2 regions of the Pseudomonas sp. RL_15y_Pfl2_60 genome follow, and region 2 is predicted to be linked to the other one. Evidence: riboswitches for the same ligand, from Rfam matches in the RefSeq annotation. Region 2 holds a riboswitch; the other holds the start of a gene.
The links. A riboswitch is a leader RNA that binds a small molecule or an ion and turns the genes downstream of it on or off. The one in region 2 is predicted to bind cobalamin.

Region 1: another riboswitch for cobalamin. It lies ahead of AACY26_RS19750 (TonB-dependent receptor domain-containing protein); the one in region 2 lies ahead of btuB (TonB-dependent vitamin B12 receptor).

The regions. Positions count from the first base shown of each region.
Region 1 is NZ_CAXAOE010000007.1:312,844-321,977, reverse strand. It holds gene AACY26_RS19760 (cobalamin-binding protein) at 1-453, shown strand, start outside; gene AACY26_RS19755 (APC family permease) at 678-2,051, shown strand; gene AACY26_RS19750 (TonB-dependent receptor domain-containing protein) at 2,120-4,042, opposite strand; cobalamin riboswitch at 4,139-4,354, opposite strand; gene dxs (1-deoxy-D-xylulose-5-phosphate synthase) at 4,386-6,290, opposite strand; gene AACY26_RS19740 (acetyl-CoA carboxylase family protein) at 6,428-9,134, opposite strand, start outside.
Region 2 is NZ_CAXAOE010000002.1:670,092-679,225, forward strand. It holds gene AACY26_RS08185 (cobyrinate a,c-diamide synthase) at 1-1,000, opposite strand, end outside; gene cobO (cob(I)yrinic acid a,c-diamide adenosyltransferase) at 997-1,608, opposite strand; gene AACY26_RS08195 (hypothetical protein) at 1,605-2,174, opposite strand; gene btuB (TonB-dependent vitamin B12 receptor) at 2,232-4,082, opposite strand; cobalamin riboswitch at 4,212-4,441, opposite strand; gene AACY26_RS08205 (hypothetical protein) at 4,527-4,847, opposite strand; gene AACY26_RS08210 (O-methyltransferase) at 4,869-5,531, opposite strand; gene AACY26_RS08215 (C40 family peptidase) at 5,578-6,096, opposite strand; gene AACY26_RS08220 (C40 family peptidase) at 6,138-6,782, opposite strand; gene AACY26_RS08225 (C40 family peptidase) at 6,920-7,525, opposite strand; gene AACY26_RS08230 (NAD-dependent deacylase) at 7,571-8,359, opposite strand; gene AACY26_RS08235 (DNA-3-methyladenine glycosylase I) at 8,394-9,065, opposite strand; gene ttcA (tRNA 2-thiocytidine(32) synthetase TtcA) at 9,127-9,134, opposite strand, start outside.

The DNA of each region.
Region 1 (9,134 bases), on a different contig from region 2:
CAGTTTGCTGAAATCGGCCAGCGCATCGGTCGGGCCAAGCAAGGTCGGCAGTTGCAGCAGCAGTTTCGTCAGGGGCTGGCTGATTTGCGCAACCGTTATCATCGACAACAGCCATTGTCGGTGTTTTATCAGGTTTGGGATAAGCCGCTCTACACCTTGGGCGGTCAGCAAATTATCAGTGACGCATTGCGTGTGTGCGGTGCTGAGAATGTCTTTGCCGATATTCGTTTGCCTGCGCCGCAGGTCAGTGTCGAGGCAGTTTTGCAGCGTAATCCAGAGGTGATCCTTGCGGGTAGCGGTGCGCAGCTTGAACCTTGGCAGCGCTGGCCGGATATCACCGCAGTCAAGCGCAAGCAGCTTTGGCAGGTGCCGGATAAAGGCCTGGAGCGCCCCAGCTTCCAAATGCTGCATGCCACCGCGCAACTCTGCCAAGTGCTGGCAAAGGCGCAATAACTCCAACAGACTGCCCCTTCCACAGGAGCCCTTTCACCCGTGCGGTCGACCAAGCATGGTGGTTTTCTTGCGCCTGTAAGTTTATGGTCGGTCGTGTGAAAGATCCTATGGCAGGCATCAGGCCATTGAACCGATGCGCAGTTCAGGGGTTCATATTTTCAAATGAAGCCTTCAGCAACTGCTGTCCAGAGCAGGCCTAGAGGTTTGGGACTCAAGGAGGAACCATGTCCAATAACACAAAGTTTGCCCGGGTATTGGGCTCAACGGATGTAATCGCGCTGGCTTTCGGCGCAATGGTTGGCTGGGGCTGGGTTGTACTTGCCGGGACCATGATCAGTAACGCCGGCACCGGCGGCACTATGCTGGCTTTTGCAATTGGCGGTACCGCGGTGATCATGATCGGCCTGGCCTATGCCGAGCTGGCTGCAGCCATGCCGCAAAACGGCGGGGAGCACGTCTACGCTCACCGTGCATTAGGCGCCGGGGCCTCGTTTTTCTGCACCTGGGCGATCATTCTTGGTTATGTTTCTGTGGTGGCCTTTGAGGCGGTTGCCTTGCCTACCGTGCTTGAGGAGCTGATTCCCGGATACAAGGTCGGGTTGATGTATTCGGTCGCCGGGTGGGAGGTTTACTTCACTTGGGCTTTGGTTGGCATTGCCGGAGCAGTCGGCATGACATGGCTGAATATTCGTGGTGTGAAATCCAGCGCGCTGTTTCAGGCGGTGATCACGGTACTGATTATCGCGGTTGGCATCATGCTGATTACCGGTTCACTGTTTAATGGTTCAAGCGCTAACACCGAACCACTGTTTATCGGCGGAATGGGTGGTGTGTTTTCAGTCATCATCATGACGCCGTTTTTGTTCGTCGGCTTTGACGTGATTCCGCAAGCCGCTGAAGAGATCGATCTGCCATTTCGCAAGATCGGCATTATCCTGATCGTTTCCGTGTTGATGGCTGTCGCTTGGTACATCTTGATCATGTACGCCACAGGTCGGGCATTGGATGCCCAGGCGCTGGCGGGCTCGAAACTGGCGACCGCAGATGCAGCGACCGCAGTGATGGGCGATAGCTGGGCGGGCAAACTATTGGTCCTTGCCGGCCTGGGCGGTATCTTGACCAGTTGGAATGCGTTTCTAATCGGCGGCTCGCGAGCGGTCTATGCGATGGCCGAAGCCAAGATGCTGCCAGCGTTCCTGGCCAAGCTGCATCCCACCTACAAAACACCGGTCAATGCGATTCTACTGATTGGTGCGCTGTCGATCATCGCGCCCTTGTTCGGCCGTCAGGCGCTGGTCTGGCTGGTGGATGCCGGTGGCCTGGGCATTGTGGTTGCCTATGCGATGGTGGCGCTTTCGTTCATTGTGCTGCGCAAAAACGAACCTGATATGGAGCGTCCATTCCGTGCCGGGCGCGGCCCTTGGGTGGGCTATGTGGCGCTGGTGCTATCGCTTGGCCTGGTGCTGCTATATACGCCTGTCTCACCTTCGGCATTGCTGCCGGTTGAGTGGTTGTTGGTCGGCGTCTGGGCTGTTTTGGGCGCCGTGCTTTATGGCTACTCTCGCAAGACTTACGGAAGCGTTGAGATTGGCCACTGAGTAAAGGTGCCGAACACCACTAAAAAGGACCGCCTGATGCGGTCCTTTTTAGTGGCCGGGACGCGCGGTTACAGCTGCGGCGTCCAGGTCATCGAAACCAGTGCAGTACGCCCGGCTTCCTCGTAATGGAAGGGCACCTGGGCGAAGGTAGTGCTGTCGAAGGCAGTGCCGTTGGCCTGGTAATAATCGTGGTCGAGCAGGTTGTCCAGCTTCAGGTCAAAGCGCAGGTCGTTGGGCGCTTTCCAGCCTGCGCGCAGGCCCAGCACACCATAGCCCGGTATCTCCTGGTCGTTCGCCAGATCGTTATAGCTATGACTGGCCACCAGCCAACTCGCGCCGACATTGAACTGACCGAAGCTGCGATCTATATCGGCGGTGAAGGTGTTTTCCGGACGACGGCTCAGACGCTTGCCGTCATTGCCGCTGCCACTGCTGTTGCGCGCATCGACCAGGCTGTAGCCGAGACTGGCCTGCCAGCCGAACAGCTGTTGTTTGAGCGCGACTTCCAGGCCGTGGATGGTCGCCTGGTCGATGTTTTCGGGGCGGAAGGCATCAACGCTGTTTGCTTGGTTACCGTCCAGCGCATTGTTGGTGACTATGGCGTCTTCAATGCGGGTGCGGTATGCCGAGACTTCAAGTGAACTGCTCGGCGACAAGCGTGAACGCCACTGCAGTTCATAGCTACGAGCTGTCTCGGGCTTTAGATCGGGGTTGCTGTAGACCGTGCAACCGAAGCCGGGAAAGCAGTCGTCCGGGTAGTACAGGTCATTAAAAGTGGGGGCTCGGAACGACTCGCTGTAGGAGGCGATCAAGTCGTTATCGCTGTTCAGGTGCCAGGTGAAGGCAGCGTTCCAACTGTTCTCGCTGCCAAAAGCCTGGTTGTCGTCATGGCGTAGGCCCAACTCTGTGCCGAATTGGTCATTGTCGTAGCGGTGCTGGATGAATGCGGCTTTGTTCCAACGCGAGTCTTCGTTGAAGGGCGTCGAGCTATTGAGGCGATCCTCATACCAGTCCAGGCCGAGCAATAATTGCTGGCGCTCGGCAAAGGTGACTGTATTGAGCCAGCTGGCCTGGTCGCGGTAGGTGTTAAATTCCGAACCACCGTATGGGTCATGGGATTTTTGCCGGTTCTCGGTGTGCCCCAGTTCCAGGCGCGAAGTCCAGTTTTCGTTCAGTTTCGATTGCAGGTAAGCGCTACCGGTTGACTCTTCAAAGTCTGTATCGGCGGCTTGGGCGGGCGACAAACTGTAATCGTATTCGCTTTGTCCGGTCTGGCGCAGCAGGTTGATCCCGGCTTCAAGGCTGTCGCTGAAATTATGCGACAGGCTCAGGTTAAGGCCTTTATTGCGAAAGGCGCTGTCTTCACTGCCAATCAGGTTAGTGCGCTCAAATCCATCAGTTTCATCGAGTGATGCTCCCAGGTCGAAACGGGTTTGCTCATCACCTCCAGACACGCCAAGGCTGCGCTGCCAGGTACCGTGGGTGCCGAAGCCGACTTTCAGGCGTGGGTGCAAGCCTTGTTCACCTGTGCGGGTGAAAATCTGGATAACGCCACCAATTGCATCTGAGCCATAGAGCGCAGAGCGACTGCCGCGGACCACTTCAATACGTTCGATTTGATCAAGGTTGAGTTGTTCAAGGCTGGCGGTGCCGCTGGAGCTGCCAGCGATGCGTTGGCCGTTAACCAGAACCAGGCTTTGCGCCGTCGAGGTGCCGCGAATAAATATCCCGCTCAGTGAGCCGCTGCCACCGCTGCGTTGGACGCTGACGCCTGGGGTGCGGGCGAGTAAATCCAGAACGTCACCGGCCTGCAGGCGTTCTATGTCTTGGCGTTCAAATACAGTAATTGCAGCTGTGGCCTTGCTGATCGGCTCGGCCTGGCGGCCAGATGTGATGACCAGCGGAGTCGCATGATAAGGCTCGGCAGATTCGGCAGCGGTGGCCAGGCATGGAGCCAGGGCGAGCGCCAGGGAGACACGGGAAAACTTCATTTAACAACCTCAAAAGTACAATGCTTTTGAGGAGGGCAGGGGCAAGTACGGGCAAACAGAGGCCTGCACTTGACGGTGATGCCCTCCGCAACACCAGTCAAAAATTGCAACGAGGCAGGTCTCCGGGCTGCCGACTGCGCTTTTCACCTTCCCGGGCGGACCCAGTGGTTGTCGAAAAACACTGTGTTGCGCCTGAGCGCAGCACTGTCGGTTACCGTTGCGGGGGCAGCGCAGGCATTGTCATAGACGCACCTGCTTCCCTTTTCACGCTGAGCCTTGCGGCTGGCAGCGACCTCGGTCAATCACGATTACAGCTGCTACCGAGTTTGCGGTAGCGGGTTACTTATTTGTTGATAACAGCCAAGCGCTTGCGAATCGCACCTTCAATGCCGCTGGCATCGAGGCCGCATTCGGCAAGCATTTGTGACGGTTTGGCGTGCTCGACGTAAAGGTCGGGCAAGCCAAGGTGCAGCACTGGCTTGAGCAGATTTTCCTGCGCCATGAACTCACTGACAGCGCTGCCAGCGCCGCCCATGATGCTGTTTTCTTCGATGGTCACCAGCAGCTCATGGTCAGCGGCTAGCTGGCGGATCAATGCTTCATCGATGGGTTTGACGAAACGCATGTCGACCACGGTCGCGTCTAGCGTTTCGGCGGCCTTGAGCGCTTCATTCAGCTGTACACCGAACACCAGCATGGCGGTGCCGCTGCCTTGGCGGCGGATGACGCCCTTACCGATTTCAAACGGCTCAAGACCCGCCTCAATTGGCGCATTGGGGCCAGTGCCACGCGGGTAGCGCACAGCTGCCGGGCCGTCATACAGGTGCCCGGTGGTCAACATGCGGCGCAATTCGTTTTCATCACTTGGGGTCATCACCAGCATGCCGGGAATGCAGCGCAGGTAGGTGATGTCGAAGCTGCCCGCATGGGTTGGGCCGTCTTCACCGACCAAACCCGCGCGGTCGATGGCAAACAATACGTCGAGGTGCTGCACGGCCACGTCGTGGATCAGTTGGTCGTAGGCGCGCTGCAAGAAGGTCGAGTAAATCGCTACGACCGGTTTGCTGCCTTCGCAAGCCATGCCTGCGGCTAGTGTGACTGCGTGCTGCTCGGCGATCGCCGTATCGAAGTAGCGATCAGGATATTGCTCGCTAAAGGCGACCAGGTCAGAGCCTTCTTTCATTGCTGGCGTGATGCCGAGCAGACGCGGGTCCTGCGCGGCCATGTCGCACAACCACTGGCCGAATACGCTGGAGTATTTGGGCCCGGATGCTTTCTTGGCTGCGGCTGGCGTGGCGGGCTGATTGACCGGTTCAAGCTTGGTAATGGCGTGGTAGCCGATCGGATCGGCCTCCGCCGGGGCGAAGCCTTTGCCCTTTTTGGTGATCACATGCAGGAACTGCGGGCCTTCAAGGTCGCGCATGTTGCGCAGAGTAGCCAGCATTGTCGGCAGGTCATGGCCATCAATCGGGCCGATGTAGTTCCAGCCCAGCTCTTCAAACAGCGTGCCCGGAACCAGCATGCCTTTGGCGTGCTCTTCGGTCTTGCGGGCAATTTCCCAGGCGCCAGGCAGGCGCGAAAGGACCTTTTTGCTGCCTTCGCGCATGCTTGCATAGGTGCGGCTGGAAAGAATTTTCGCCAGGTAGTTCGACAACCCGCCCACATTGCGCGAGATCGACATGTCGTTGTCGTTGAGCACCACCAGCATGTTGGCTTGAAGATCGGAGGCGTGGTTCAGCGCCTCGAAAGCCATGCCTGCGGTCAGTGCGCCATCGCCGATCACCGCAACGCTTTTACGGTTGCTGTTCTGCAACTTCGCGGCTACCGCCATGCCCAGCGCAGCGCTGATGGAGGTGCTTGAGTGACCAACGCCAAAGGTGTCGTACTCGCTTTCACTGCGCCGAGGGAATGCGGCAATGCCGTCTTTTTGGCGCAGGGTGGCCATGCGTTCACGCCGGCCGGTCAGAATCTTGTGTGGGTAGGCTTGATGGCCAACATCCCAGACCAAGCGGTCGTCCGGGGTATCGAACACATAATGCAGGGCAATTGTCAGTTCGACGACACCCAGGCCCGCGCCGAAGTGACCGCCGGTCTGGCCAACGGTGTACAGCAGGTATTGGCGCAATTCGTCGGCCAGGGTTTCCAGCTCAGCTTCGCCCAAACGGCGCAGCTCGGTCGGCGTGTTCGCACGGTCAAGCAAGGGCGTCAGCGGTCGTTCGCGGGGAATCTCGTGGAAAGTCGTTGGCATCAGGCGAATCGTTATAAATATAAAGATGCGCCAGTTTACCCGAAGCCTTGGGCCGACCCAAACAAGAAGTCGCCGATTACGCCTTGTTTACCCTGCGTATACAGGCATTTTCTTTGCTGATCAGCCCCGGCATGGTCTCACCATGTATCGATATAGCCGCGCTTGTGAGCTTTTTCAGTTGCTGTGGCGGGTGTTGCGTTTAGCCCTCGGGTTAACCATCCGCGGGTCTGTTCAGGGTCAATCACTGCGTCGATTTCAAGGAAGCTGGCCATATTGATTGCCTTGCCATTGGCATAGGCCTTGGCGACCAGCTTGTCGAACAGTTGCTGGCGCGCTTGATCGGACTCGGCGGCTGCCAGCTCCTTGGCAAAACCCAAGCGAACCGCCCCTTCAAGGCCCATGGCGCCGAATTCAGCGCTGGGCCAGGCGGCGGTGAACAGCGGCGAATGGAAACTGCCCGCAGCCATCGCTTGTGCGCCCAGACCGTAACCCTTGCGCAGAACAATGGTGAAGAAGGGCACGCTAAGACTTGCTGCAGCCACAAAGATGCGCGAGACATGGCGCACTGTGGCTTGTTGCTCGGCGTGCGGGCCGACCATGAATCCGGGTGTGTCACACAGTGATACCAGTGGAATAGCAAATGCATTGCACAGCCGCATAAAGCGTGCGGCTTTGTCGCCACTGACTGCGTCAATGGCGCCGCCCAGATGGGCTGGGTTATTGGCGAGCAAGCCAAATGGCTGGCCCTCGATACGAATAAATGCGGTGATCAGGCCCGGCGCAAATTCGCGGCGCAGTTCCAGAACCGAATCTTGATCCGCCAGGGTTTCGATTACTTGACGGATGTCATACACGCGCAAGCGGTTTTCAGGAATCAAATGGCGCAGCAGGCGTTGATCCGCGCATTGCCAGCCAGTCAGCGCGCCTTGAAAGTAACCCAGGTATTGCTTGGCGACGCGCACGGCCTCGGCTTCATCCTCGACCAGCAGATCAATTACGCCGTTCGGGCTTTGTACGCTGGACGGGCCGACTTGTTCAGCGCTAAAACTGCCCAGCCCGCCACCTTCGATCATTGCCGGGCCTGCCATGCCGATGCTGGCGTTGTGCGTGGCGATAATCACATCGCAGCAGCCGAGTAGTGCAGCGTTGCCCGCAAAACAGCGTCCAGACACCACGCCGACCAGCGGCACCAAACCCGACAGCTTGGCCATGCCGACAAAGGTGTGGCAGTCCAGTCCGGCGACACCCACGAAGTCTGTATCGCCGGGCCGGCCGCCACCGCCTTCGGCAAATAACACCAGGGGCATGCGCCATTGCTCTGCCAGTTGCAGCATGCGGTCGGTCTTTTTGTGATTCATGACGCCTTGGGTGCCGGCAAATACCGTGTAGTCGTAGGCGATGGCCATGCAGCGCGCGGCTTTGTTGCCAAACAGCTCGGCGTTGACGGTGCCGGTGCCAGCAACCAGCCCATCGGCCGGGCTTTGCTCGATCAGCTCGTCGAGTGAGCGTCGCCGACGCTGTGCTGCGATGGCCAGGGCGCCGTATTCATTAAAGCTGCCTTCATCCAGCAGATCGGCAAGGTTTTCCCGCGTGGTGCGTTGCTTGGTTTTACGGCGTTTGGCCACAGCCTGCGGGCGTCTTTCATCGCGGGTGAGGGCGTGACGCTCAAGGACCTCGGCGAGATCCGCACGTATATGCTCAAGATCGGCACTTTGCTCATTGAACACCTGTTGCTCGGTGACCTGGGCGGGCTCGATAAACATCAATGCCGCCCCTTGATTGACGATGCTACCGGCCTCTACCGCGAGACTGCGGACAATGCCGCTTTGCTCGGCCCTGACTTCAAGTTCCATCTTCATGGCTTCGAGCACGGCAATGGTCTGGCCCTTTGCGACGCTATCGCCTTGTCTTACTTCAAGGCTGACGACCACACCGCTACTCGGTGCGCCAAAGGCTACGCAGCCTTCGGGTATGGGGGTGGCGAGCGGGCTGGCTGTTGAGCTGGCGCCGTGATTGAAATACAGGTGTGGGTGAGCTGTGTCGAGCAGTCGGCTCATTTGGCTTTCGACAAAACGGGTGTTGACTTGGCTGTGCGCAACTTCTGGAAGCTGTAGCAAGCTTTGCAGCAGGCTGATCGAGTTGTTCACACCTTCGATATTGAACTCACAGAGCGCACGATAGGCTTTGCGCAATGCGCTGGGGTAATCGGGGGCATGCACAATCAGCTTGGCAAGCAAGGAGTCGTAGCTCGGGCTGACGATGTAGCCCGGGTAACCGTAGCCATCAACCCTCAATCCGGGGCCGCTGGGCGGTTGATAGACGCTTAAGGTTCCGGTGGCTGGTTGGGTTTTGCCGTCGTTGTCGATGGTTTCCAGGTTGATTCGCAGCTGTACGGCGCAGCCATTGATCGGCGGTGGTTGCAGCAGGTTGAGGTCGGCCAGCGAATACCCCATGGCCAGCTTGATTTGGCTTTGCACCAAGTCAATGCCAGTGATTTGCTCGGTGATGCTGTGCTCAACCTGGATGCGTGGATTAGCCTCCATAAAGTAGAACTGCTCGGGTTGGTCGTTATCGAGCAGAAACTCGAAAGTGCCGATACCTTGATAATTGACGCTGCTGGCGAGCTTGAGCGCGGCGTCTATCATGCGCTGGCGGGTGGCAGGCGACAGGTCCGGGCTGGGTGCTATCTCGATGATTTTTTGCTGGCGACGCTGCAGGCTGCAGTCACGTTCCCACAAATGGCTGACTGCACCGCTGCCATCGCCAAGCAACTGGATTTCGATATGCCGGGCGTTGCTAACCAACTGTTCGATGTACAGCGCGTCGTTGCCAAAGGCATTTTGG
Region 2 (9,134 bases):
TGTCGGTCAGGGACTCAAGCAGATAAAGCATGCCGCCGCACTCGGCCAACAGCGGTTTGCCTGCGCCATGATGCTGCCTGATCGCCGTGGCCATATCCTGGTTTGCGGCCAGTTGCTGCAAGTGCAACTCGGGATAGCCACCGGGCAAATACAAGCTATCGGCCTGGGGCAATGCACTGTCTTCAAGGGGTGAAAAGAAGCACAGGCTGGCGCCGAGTTGGCGCAGAACATCGAGGTTGGCCTGATACAAAAAGGCAAATGCAGCATCCCGCGCAACGGCAATCCGCACGCCAGCCAATAAGGGCTCGACGGGATGCACCTGAGGTGCTGAAAACTCAATCGGTGGCGGTAACTCAACCTGCGCACTGGCTGCCAGCGCATCTGCCGCAGCATCTAAACGAGCATCCAGATCCGCCAACTCATCGGCCTGCACCAACCCCAGGTGTCGGCTTGGCAGCTCGATATCGGCACTGCGCGGCAAGGCGCCATACCAACGAATCGACTCAGGCAATGCATCGGCCAGAATATGTCCATGACGCTCGCTGCCAACGCGATTGGCCAAAACCCCGGAAAATGGCAAGCCAGGCTGGAAACTGGCCAGCCCATGAGCCAATGCGGCAAAGGTCTGCGCCATGGCCGAGGCGTCGATGACCGCCATGACCGGCACCGCAAAGTGGCGGGCAAGATCAGCAGCCGAAGGCGAACCATCGAACAGGCCCATGACTCCTTCGATCAAGATCAAATCGGCATCGCCAGCCGCTTGCCACAACAAACGGCGGCTCTCGGCCTCGCCAACCATCCATAAATCCAACTGGTACACCGGCTGGCCAGAGGCGCGCGCCAGGATCATCGGGTCAAGAAAGTCCGGACCGCACTTGAACACCTGAACCCGTTTGCCTTGGCGCGAATACAAACGTGCCAGCGCAGCGGTAACCGTGGTCTTGCCTTGCCCGGAAGCAGGCGCGGCGATCAACAGTGCCGGGCATTGGCGGGCAGTCAAAACTCAACCCCTTTCTGCGCCTTCACCCCCGCTTTGAAGGCATGCTTGACCAGCGTCATGTCGGTCACGGTATCCGCCGCTTCAACCATTCCCGGCAAAGCACCGCGTCCGGTGACGACCACATGCTGCAACAGCGGCCGGGCTTCGATATCGGCCAGCACGGTTTCAAGTTCAAGGTAGCCGTACTTCAGCGCAATATTGAGTTCATCGAGTACCACCAGTGCAACGTCTGGATCCTGCAGTAACTGCGCGGCAACCGCCCAGGCTTCACGGGCTTTTTCGATGTCGCGCTGACGATCCTGGGTTTCCCAGGTGAATCCCTCGCCCATTACGTGATAACTGACTTCATCTGGAAAACGCCGGAAGAAGCTTTCTTCACCCGTGCTCGCCGCCCCCTTGATGAACTGCACGACACCGACTTTATAGCCGTGGCCCAAGGCCCGGGCGACCATGCCAAACGCAGAACTGCTTTTACCTTTGCCGTTGCCGGTATGCACCAACAACAGGCCATATTCATCTTGGGCCTGAGCGATTTTTTCGTCGATCAGGGCTTTCTTGCGCTCCATTCGCGCCTTATGCCGGGCATCGCGCTCAGTTGACTCGCTCATGACTGCACCTCAGATTTACGCCCGGCGAACGCTGCATGCAGACCGATATAAAAGACGCTTGCAACGCCCACATACAAAGCCAAAGTGGTCAGATAACGTGGGTAGTAAACCGCGATGCGCTCGCCCAACTGAGCCAGGCTTGGATCCGGGTAACGGCCCGAGAAGAACAAAAAGCCACCACCGGAAAACAGGTAACAAACAAAGGCACTCACCGAGACAACAGCTGCCAGCAACAGCAGGTTGCTCAACTGTTGGCGGTGCATGCCAGCATACAAACGGCCACCCAACCAGAGTGAACCGTAGGCTGGAACCAGCATCCAGTAGGCGGGAGACATGCACCAGTCACTCACGCCCGCCCATTGCACGGCAGCCATATCGAGCAAAGACGCCTCGATAAACAGTGCAGGAAATACCCAACGCGGTTTAAGCAACACACCCGCCAGAAAGAACACAGCCCAGGATGCGCTGGGCAGGTTGACCGTGGCGAAATGCTGACCTCGGGTCATGGCCATCAAGGCAGCAAGTGCAATGCCGACCAGCAACTGGTTACGCGGTGAAAGGTTCATCTTCTTCTCCTGTTGGTAGCCCAAAACGCCCTGGGACGTTCTGGGCAGTTTTGTCCGCTAGAGCGCTTGGTAACGCACGCTGAAATACACAGCCTGCCCTGGCTGGTTGTAGCCTTCGGCAGTTTCATAATCGGCACCGAGCAAGTTTGCCACCCGGCTTTGCAGGCGCCATTCCTCGGTCAGGCGATACTCACCGCGCAGGTCAACCGTGGCGAACCCCGACAGCTCCTTGGTGTTGGCCAAGTCGTCATAACGCTGCCCTTCAGCGTGCACAGTGCCGCCGATGCTGAACTTGCCAATCCGGCGATCAACGTCAAGGTTGAACAGTTGCTTGGCCCGGCGCGCCAATTCGTTACCATCATTGGCTCCGCTCGATTGGTTTTCCGGGTCCATCAGGGTGTAGTTGGCGCTCCAGTCGAACCCCAGCAACTGACTGGCGACTACTAGCTCAACACCATTGATGCGGGCTTTATCGACGTTTGACGGGCCCTGAACCGAGGAGTCGTAAGCAATCAGGTCGTCAATTTCATTGCGGAAAGCATTAACCGACCAATGTCCCCAGGCGTGCTGGCCGGTCAGGCCTATTTCCAGGCTTTCCGAGGTTTCAGCATCCAGATTTGGATTGCCATAATCGGGAAAATACAACTCGTTGAAAGTCGGAGCCTTAAACGCAGTGCCGTAACTGACAGTGCTGCGCAACCAATCGGTCAGGGCAAAGCCATAAGCGACGTTGCCGGTCTGGTGATCACCGAACTGCTCGTTATCATCGCGGCGCAATGCCACTTGCCAGTCATGGCGCCCCACATCGCCCAAGTACTGGATGAAGTAGCCATTGTTGTCACGCGAGTCACTGTCGTAATCGGTGCTGCCGCTGATTTCATCGCGTTGGTAGTCAGTCCCCAGGGTCAGGGTTTGGCCCTCGGCAATGCTCAGGTCGTTCTGCCAACTGGCGGTATCGCGGCGACTGTCAAAGCGCGAATTGAAGCTACCGTCGGTATAGGCATCGGACTTGTCTTCACTGCGCCCCGCTTGCAAGGTGACTTGCCAGATATCGAACGGAGCGAAACGGGCGCGGGCGCCATAGACATTGGATTCGCCATCGGCATTGGCGTTGAAACCGGAAGTGCGGCTGCGGTTAACACTGTCGTAATCGTTATGCGACTTGGCTTTAAGCACATTGCCGTCAAGCTCAAGGCCATTATCGAAACGATAACCAGCACTCAGGCTGCCCGACAGGTTGCGATAGCCATCGTCGTCGCTTTCATAACCGCTGACATTGGCTGATTTAACGTTGATGCCGTCGGTGTCTGAACTGCTGACCCCAACGCTGTACCAGGCCTTGTCATCGCCACCAGAAACACCCGCGCTGCCGGTGTAAGTGTCGTGGGTGCCGTAACCCGCCGAGAAGAATGGCTTGGCGCCGCCACTCTGGCCTTTGCGGGTAAAGATCTGGATAACCCCACCAATGGCTTCCGAGCCATAAAGGCTGGAACGTGGACCGCGCACCACTTCAATCCGCTCGATCAGCTCAAGTGGCAGATCCTGCAAGGCTGCGCCGCCTGAACTGACAGAGCCGATCTTGACCCCGTCGATCATCACCAACACATGGTCAGACTCTGTGCCGCGCATAAACAGCGAGGTCGACTTGCCCGGCCCGCCGTTATTGGCCAGTGAAACACCCGGGACCTTGCGTAATAGTTCAGGAACGGAATTGACCTGGCTTTGCTCGATCTCCGCGCGATCGAAGACGGTGACGGCAGACAGGCTCTGTTCGGCCGTTTGCGCCGTGCGCGTGGCGGTAACCACGGTATCGTCAAGCTGGTTCGGCTCTGCTGCGAAAACCTGGGAACCGCTGGAAACGCCGCACAGCACGACTGCTGCCGACGTCAAAAAGGACTTGCTCTTCATTGTGTATGCTCCGCCGCTCTCACCCGTGCGACATAGGCTGGGAAAGGCATACGGAGAACAGCAGAGGCATAAACCACAGGCACGCAAGAACGTACAGAGGGTACTACGCCCGACAAAGCCCTCCGCGATGCCGTGAACATGCGACAGGCCGGTCTCCGGGCTTACGAGCAGCGTACTGTTGCCAGCACAGCTACAAACGCACCTTCCCATGCGAATGCACAGTGGTTGAAAAAGCGTTTGGTTTGACTCGTTTACCGTTGCGGGGGCAGCGTCGGAATTGTTAGGCGTGGACACGCGAAACGCACCGACTTCCCTGTTTCACCCTGTAAATACAGGGCACCTGAAGCAAGTCGCGCAGAGTAGTGACTTGCGAGCAGAAGGTCAAACAACAATGCGCGAACAACATGCGATTGCCTGACTTCGCTGGAAAACCATCAAGACGGGTCAGTGACGGGGATGAAAACCCGCAGGCTTGGCCGCCAACCAGGCAACAAAGGTACTCAGGCGCTCATCACTCAATAGGCGTTCCTTATTGTTGTAAGTCAACGCCAGCTCCTTCTCGGTGAATAAGCGATGCACCTGGTTATGGCAGGCACGACACAGCCACAAGGTTGCAGTGATGCGCTCGCTCTTGGCGTAGCGCTTTTGCACATAGGCTTTGTTATGCAGAGACTTGGGGATCAAGTGATGGCGAGTCAAGGGGGCATTGCGCGCGCACAGCTCACAGGCAGATGGCTGCGTGGGCAAGCGAAGCGGTTCAGGCATAGCGGACTATCTCTACAGTGTTTAGCGCTTGCGACAGAGCGTCAGCCCATCGCCCAGCGGCAGCATCGACAAATCAATTCGTCTGTCATTTTTAAGCTGCAGGTTTAGCGCTTGGATTGCACGGGTATCCGCGCTTTGCGGCGCCACCTCAAGCACTCGTCCACTCCACAGGGTATTGTCAAAAAGCAGCAGGCCAGCCGGTTTGAGCAACCGCAAGCCACGCTCGAAATACTCGGGATAATTGGCTTTATCGGCATCGATAAAAATCATATCGAAGGTCTCGGCTAGCCCCTGAGCTTCTAGCTCGGCCAGGGTTTGCAAGGCTGGCGCCAGGCGTTGCTCAATACATCCACTGACCCCAGCTTGCTGCCAATAGCGCTCGGCAATGGCGTTGTAGTCTGCTGGCAAGTCGCAGCAGATCAGTTGACCGCCGGCGGGCATTGCCTGAGCCATGCAAATGGCGCTGTAACCAGTGAAGGTGCCAACCTCGATGATGCGCCTGGGTGCGAGCAACTGGACCAGCAGCGCCATGAACTGACCTTGCTCAGGCGCTATTTGCCAGCGCGCATTGGCCAGCCCGGCAGTTTCGTCACGCAATTGTTTAAGCAACTCCGATTCACGCAGCGATACATCGAGCAGGTATTGGTAAAGGGACTCATCAAGATTGAGCGTTCGATTGGTCATTATCTTTCCGGCTCTCAATAAGCGGGCTCCCTAACACGCTGGCTGCCTACAGGTTATGCGCAAGCTCAGGGCTAAATACCCGCTTGGCATCCAGGTAGACACCCTGCCAATAGCTGTTAGCCAGGCTGTCGAGGCGCACAGTGCCACCACTGGAAGGCGCATGTACAAAGCGGCCCTCACCCACATAAATGCCCGCATGGCTGACTTTGCTGCCGCCACTGGTGGCAAAGAACACCAGATCGCCACTTTGCAGGTTGTTGCGACTGACATTTTGCCCGCGCATCCGACTCAGTTGGCTGGTGGTGCGCGGCAGGCTGATACCAGCAACATCCCGGTAGACGAAGCCTATGAGGCCGCTGCAATCGAAGCCGCCGTCGGGCGTATTGCCGCCATAGCGGTATGGCGTACCGACCAAGCCAATCGCTCGGATCAGTACATCGTCAGCATTACCATTGGCGGCGGGGTTGGTTATTCGCGGGACAGGTTGCGGTGTCGGGGGATGACTGGAGCAGGCGCTGAGCAGCGCTGCAAGAGATAGCAATGCAATGCGGATCGTTCGAGTCATGCGAGGCGCACCTTATTCCCTAATGCGCCTACTCTGCCGCGCTATCGCTTATGACGCAAGCGTGAGCGTGATGCGAGCACAGGTTGGCTGCGCGAAGCTTTATGTGCTGAAAGCACCGTTCGCGAGAATCCACCCTTGTGATTCAGCTCAGAGCGAGTACGCGAAGCCAGCATCGGCTGGTCCCGCGAGCCATCACCTTTAAGGAAGCGCTTGGCCCCGATGTAGTGACGCGACCAGTAGCCACTGCCCAACTTGCTGATACGGATGCTCTTGCCAGTGCGTGGCGCGTGAATGAACTGCCCCTCGCCGATGTACAAGCCCATATGGCTGACGCGCCCACGTCCATTGTGATTGAAGAACACAACATCGCCTGCACGCAGGTCGTTCTTGGCAACCTTGGGCGCCTTCATCTTGATCATCTGCGCTGTGGTACGCGGCAGGTGGATATTCGCCTCGCTACCGAAGAGGTAGACAATCAAGCCACTGCAATCGAAACCACGACGAACATTGGTGCCGCCCCAGCGATAAGGCACACCGATCAATTCTTGCGCACGGCCAACCACCGCAGCGGCTTTTGGTAAAGAAGCCTTTTGCGCACTGAGGTGTTTCTCTGTGGCCTGCGCAGAAAAACTGGCCAAGAGCCCAAAGAAGCAACAAAACAAAATACTGAGTAGAGACCTGCGCATTACGAAACCCAAACAGCAACAGCGGTTGCGGATGCCAAAAAAGTGAAAAAACAGTACGACCCATCCGGGCCAAGCGCCCGCAGAAAACCAGTACCACCAAAATGAAAAAGGCGCCGAAGCGCCTTTGCACACACAACTTAACGAACAGTAACTCCCTGCCCGGTTGAAGCCATCGCCAGTACGCGTTTGGCTTCCATGTAGTTTCGCTTCCAGTAGGGGCTTTGCAGGCTGTCAACCCGGACCCCGCCACTGCGCCGGCTGGCAGAGTGGATAAATTGATCATCACCCAGGTAAATCCCGGCATGGCTTACACGGCCGCGACCGTTGGTGCTGAAGAACACCACATCACCCGGTTCCAACTCATCACGCTTAACAATAGGCGCATCAAGATTGATCATTTCGCGGGTGGAGCGCGGTAACTGCATGCCCGCTTCTTCTTCGAACAAATAGCCGATAAAGCCACTGCAATCGAAGCCTGACTTGACGCTGCTACCGCCCCAGCGATAACGCGTACCAACCAAGGAAAGACCATGTTCGAGAATACTGTCGGCCAGTTGCGGCAACTGATAAGACTTCTGCGCAGCAAGCGCATCAGTGAAATCAGTAAAATCTTCCGTCGCCGGATTAACTGCCTCAGCCAGAGGCTCAGGCTGATTGACTGGTGGTTGCGGTGCCTGGCTAGCACAGGCTGCCAGAAGAACCGTAAGTGCAATAGGCACGAGGGGTGCGAAGCGTTTTAGCATGGGCACAGCCGTGTCGAATTTAATAAATTCGCGAGACTATGCCTTCTATGGCGTCGATTTGCAAATTCTATCGCCCGAAATGTGACTTAGCAGTTGCGGCAAAACATCTAAGGCCTTCCCGGCTATGTAGACATCAACAGCGTCGCTCAGGTCGGTTCGCGAAGGGTTTATTTCCGCCGTGAAGCCACCAATGGCCCGGGTTCGCAGCACCGGTTCGGCAATATACGCGAAACTGGCGCTGGTGCCGATGCTCAATACCAAATCAAAGCCCTCGGCCAACTGTTGATAGAGCATGGCGATGGCTTTTTCCGGCAGCATCTCTTCAAACAACACCACCGGCGGGCGCATCAGCCCTGCGCACTGCCGACAAAGAGGCGGTAAGTCCTGCTCCAAACGAGCGGCCAGTTGATTATCCTGCAGCCCACATGCCTGGCAATACAATGGCGCAAGCTGGCCGTGAATCTCTATCAGCCGCTCTACAGGGCTGCCTGCGGCACGATGGAAGCCATCGATATTCTGGGTCAGCAGCCAGCATTGTGGCTTGAGCCTTTGCAGCTCGGCGATGGCCTGATGCCCTGCGTTAGGCTGCGCACCAAGGCAGGCCCGACCCAGTTCAGCCAGGTACTTCCAGCACAACGCCGGGTCGCGCTGCAGCATTGGCCCGCTAAGCGCGACTTCGATGGGCACACCTTCGTCGGTATTGCCGTTATACAGGCCGCCAACGCCACGATAGGTCAGCAGGCCGGAATCCGCTGAAAGCCCCGCACCCGTGATAATCAGCACGCGCTCGGCGCATTTAAAGGCTTGGGCCAGTTGTTCGATTTCGCTCAGCATCATCCACCCCTGCCGCCGCGGCAAATGGTCGCATTCAATGATTAACCGTGTAGGCCAACATCGTAGACAACTGACACAACGGCCGCCCGCTTTGCTCATGCCAGGCATTGAACGCCGCCTGCACCTTTGCCAAATCCCTGAGGCTGGTCGGGACCTTGTCGATAATGCCCTGCGCATTCAGCGCCGCGACCATGTCATTGGTCGGTACAAAGGTATCTTTACCGACCATGCGTAAAAATCGTGGCGCCGACAAACCACCCATTTGCGCGCCGTGCTTGGCGATGTACTTCCACAGGCCAACGATATCCGTCACCGGCCAGCTGGCGATCAGCTCACCAAAGCTGCCCTTTTCGTGGCGCACATCGAGAATAAACTGGGCATTGCGTGGCACGCTCTTGAGCTTGCCCAAGTGACGAATAATGCGCGCATCCTGCATCAGGTTTTCAATACGCTCGGCGCCCATCAGCACCACTTTTTCCGGGTCGAACCCAAAGAAAACCTGCTCAAATGCGGGCCATTTGGCGTCTATCACACTGTGCCGCAAGCCTGCGCGGAACACTCGCAAGCTCATCACCGACAGATAGCGGTCATCACTGATGCTACGCAGATGTTCAGCCGACTCAGGCCGAGGCAAGTGCGCCTCAAGCGCGGCGGCGGAGCCAAAACGGTTTAGACAATATTCATGGAGCCACTTGTAGTCGCGCATGCATTACCTTTGTGAATTGTGTGAGCGCTGCCGGCTGTTGCTTGCTGCCCAAGGCGGTTCCTCAGAGGT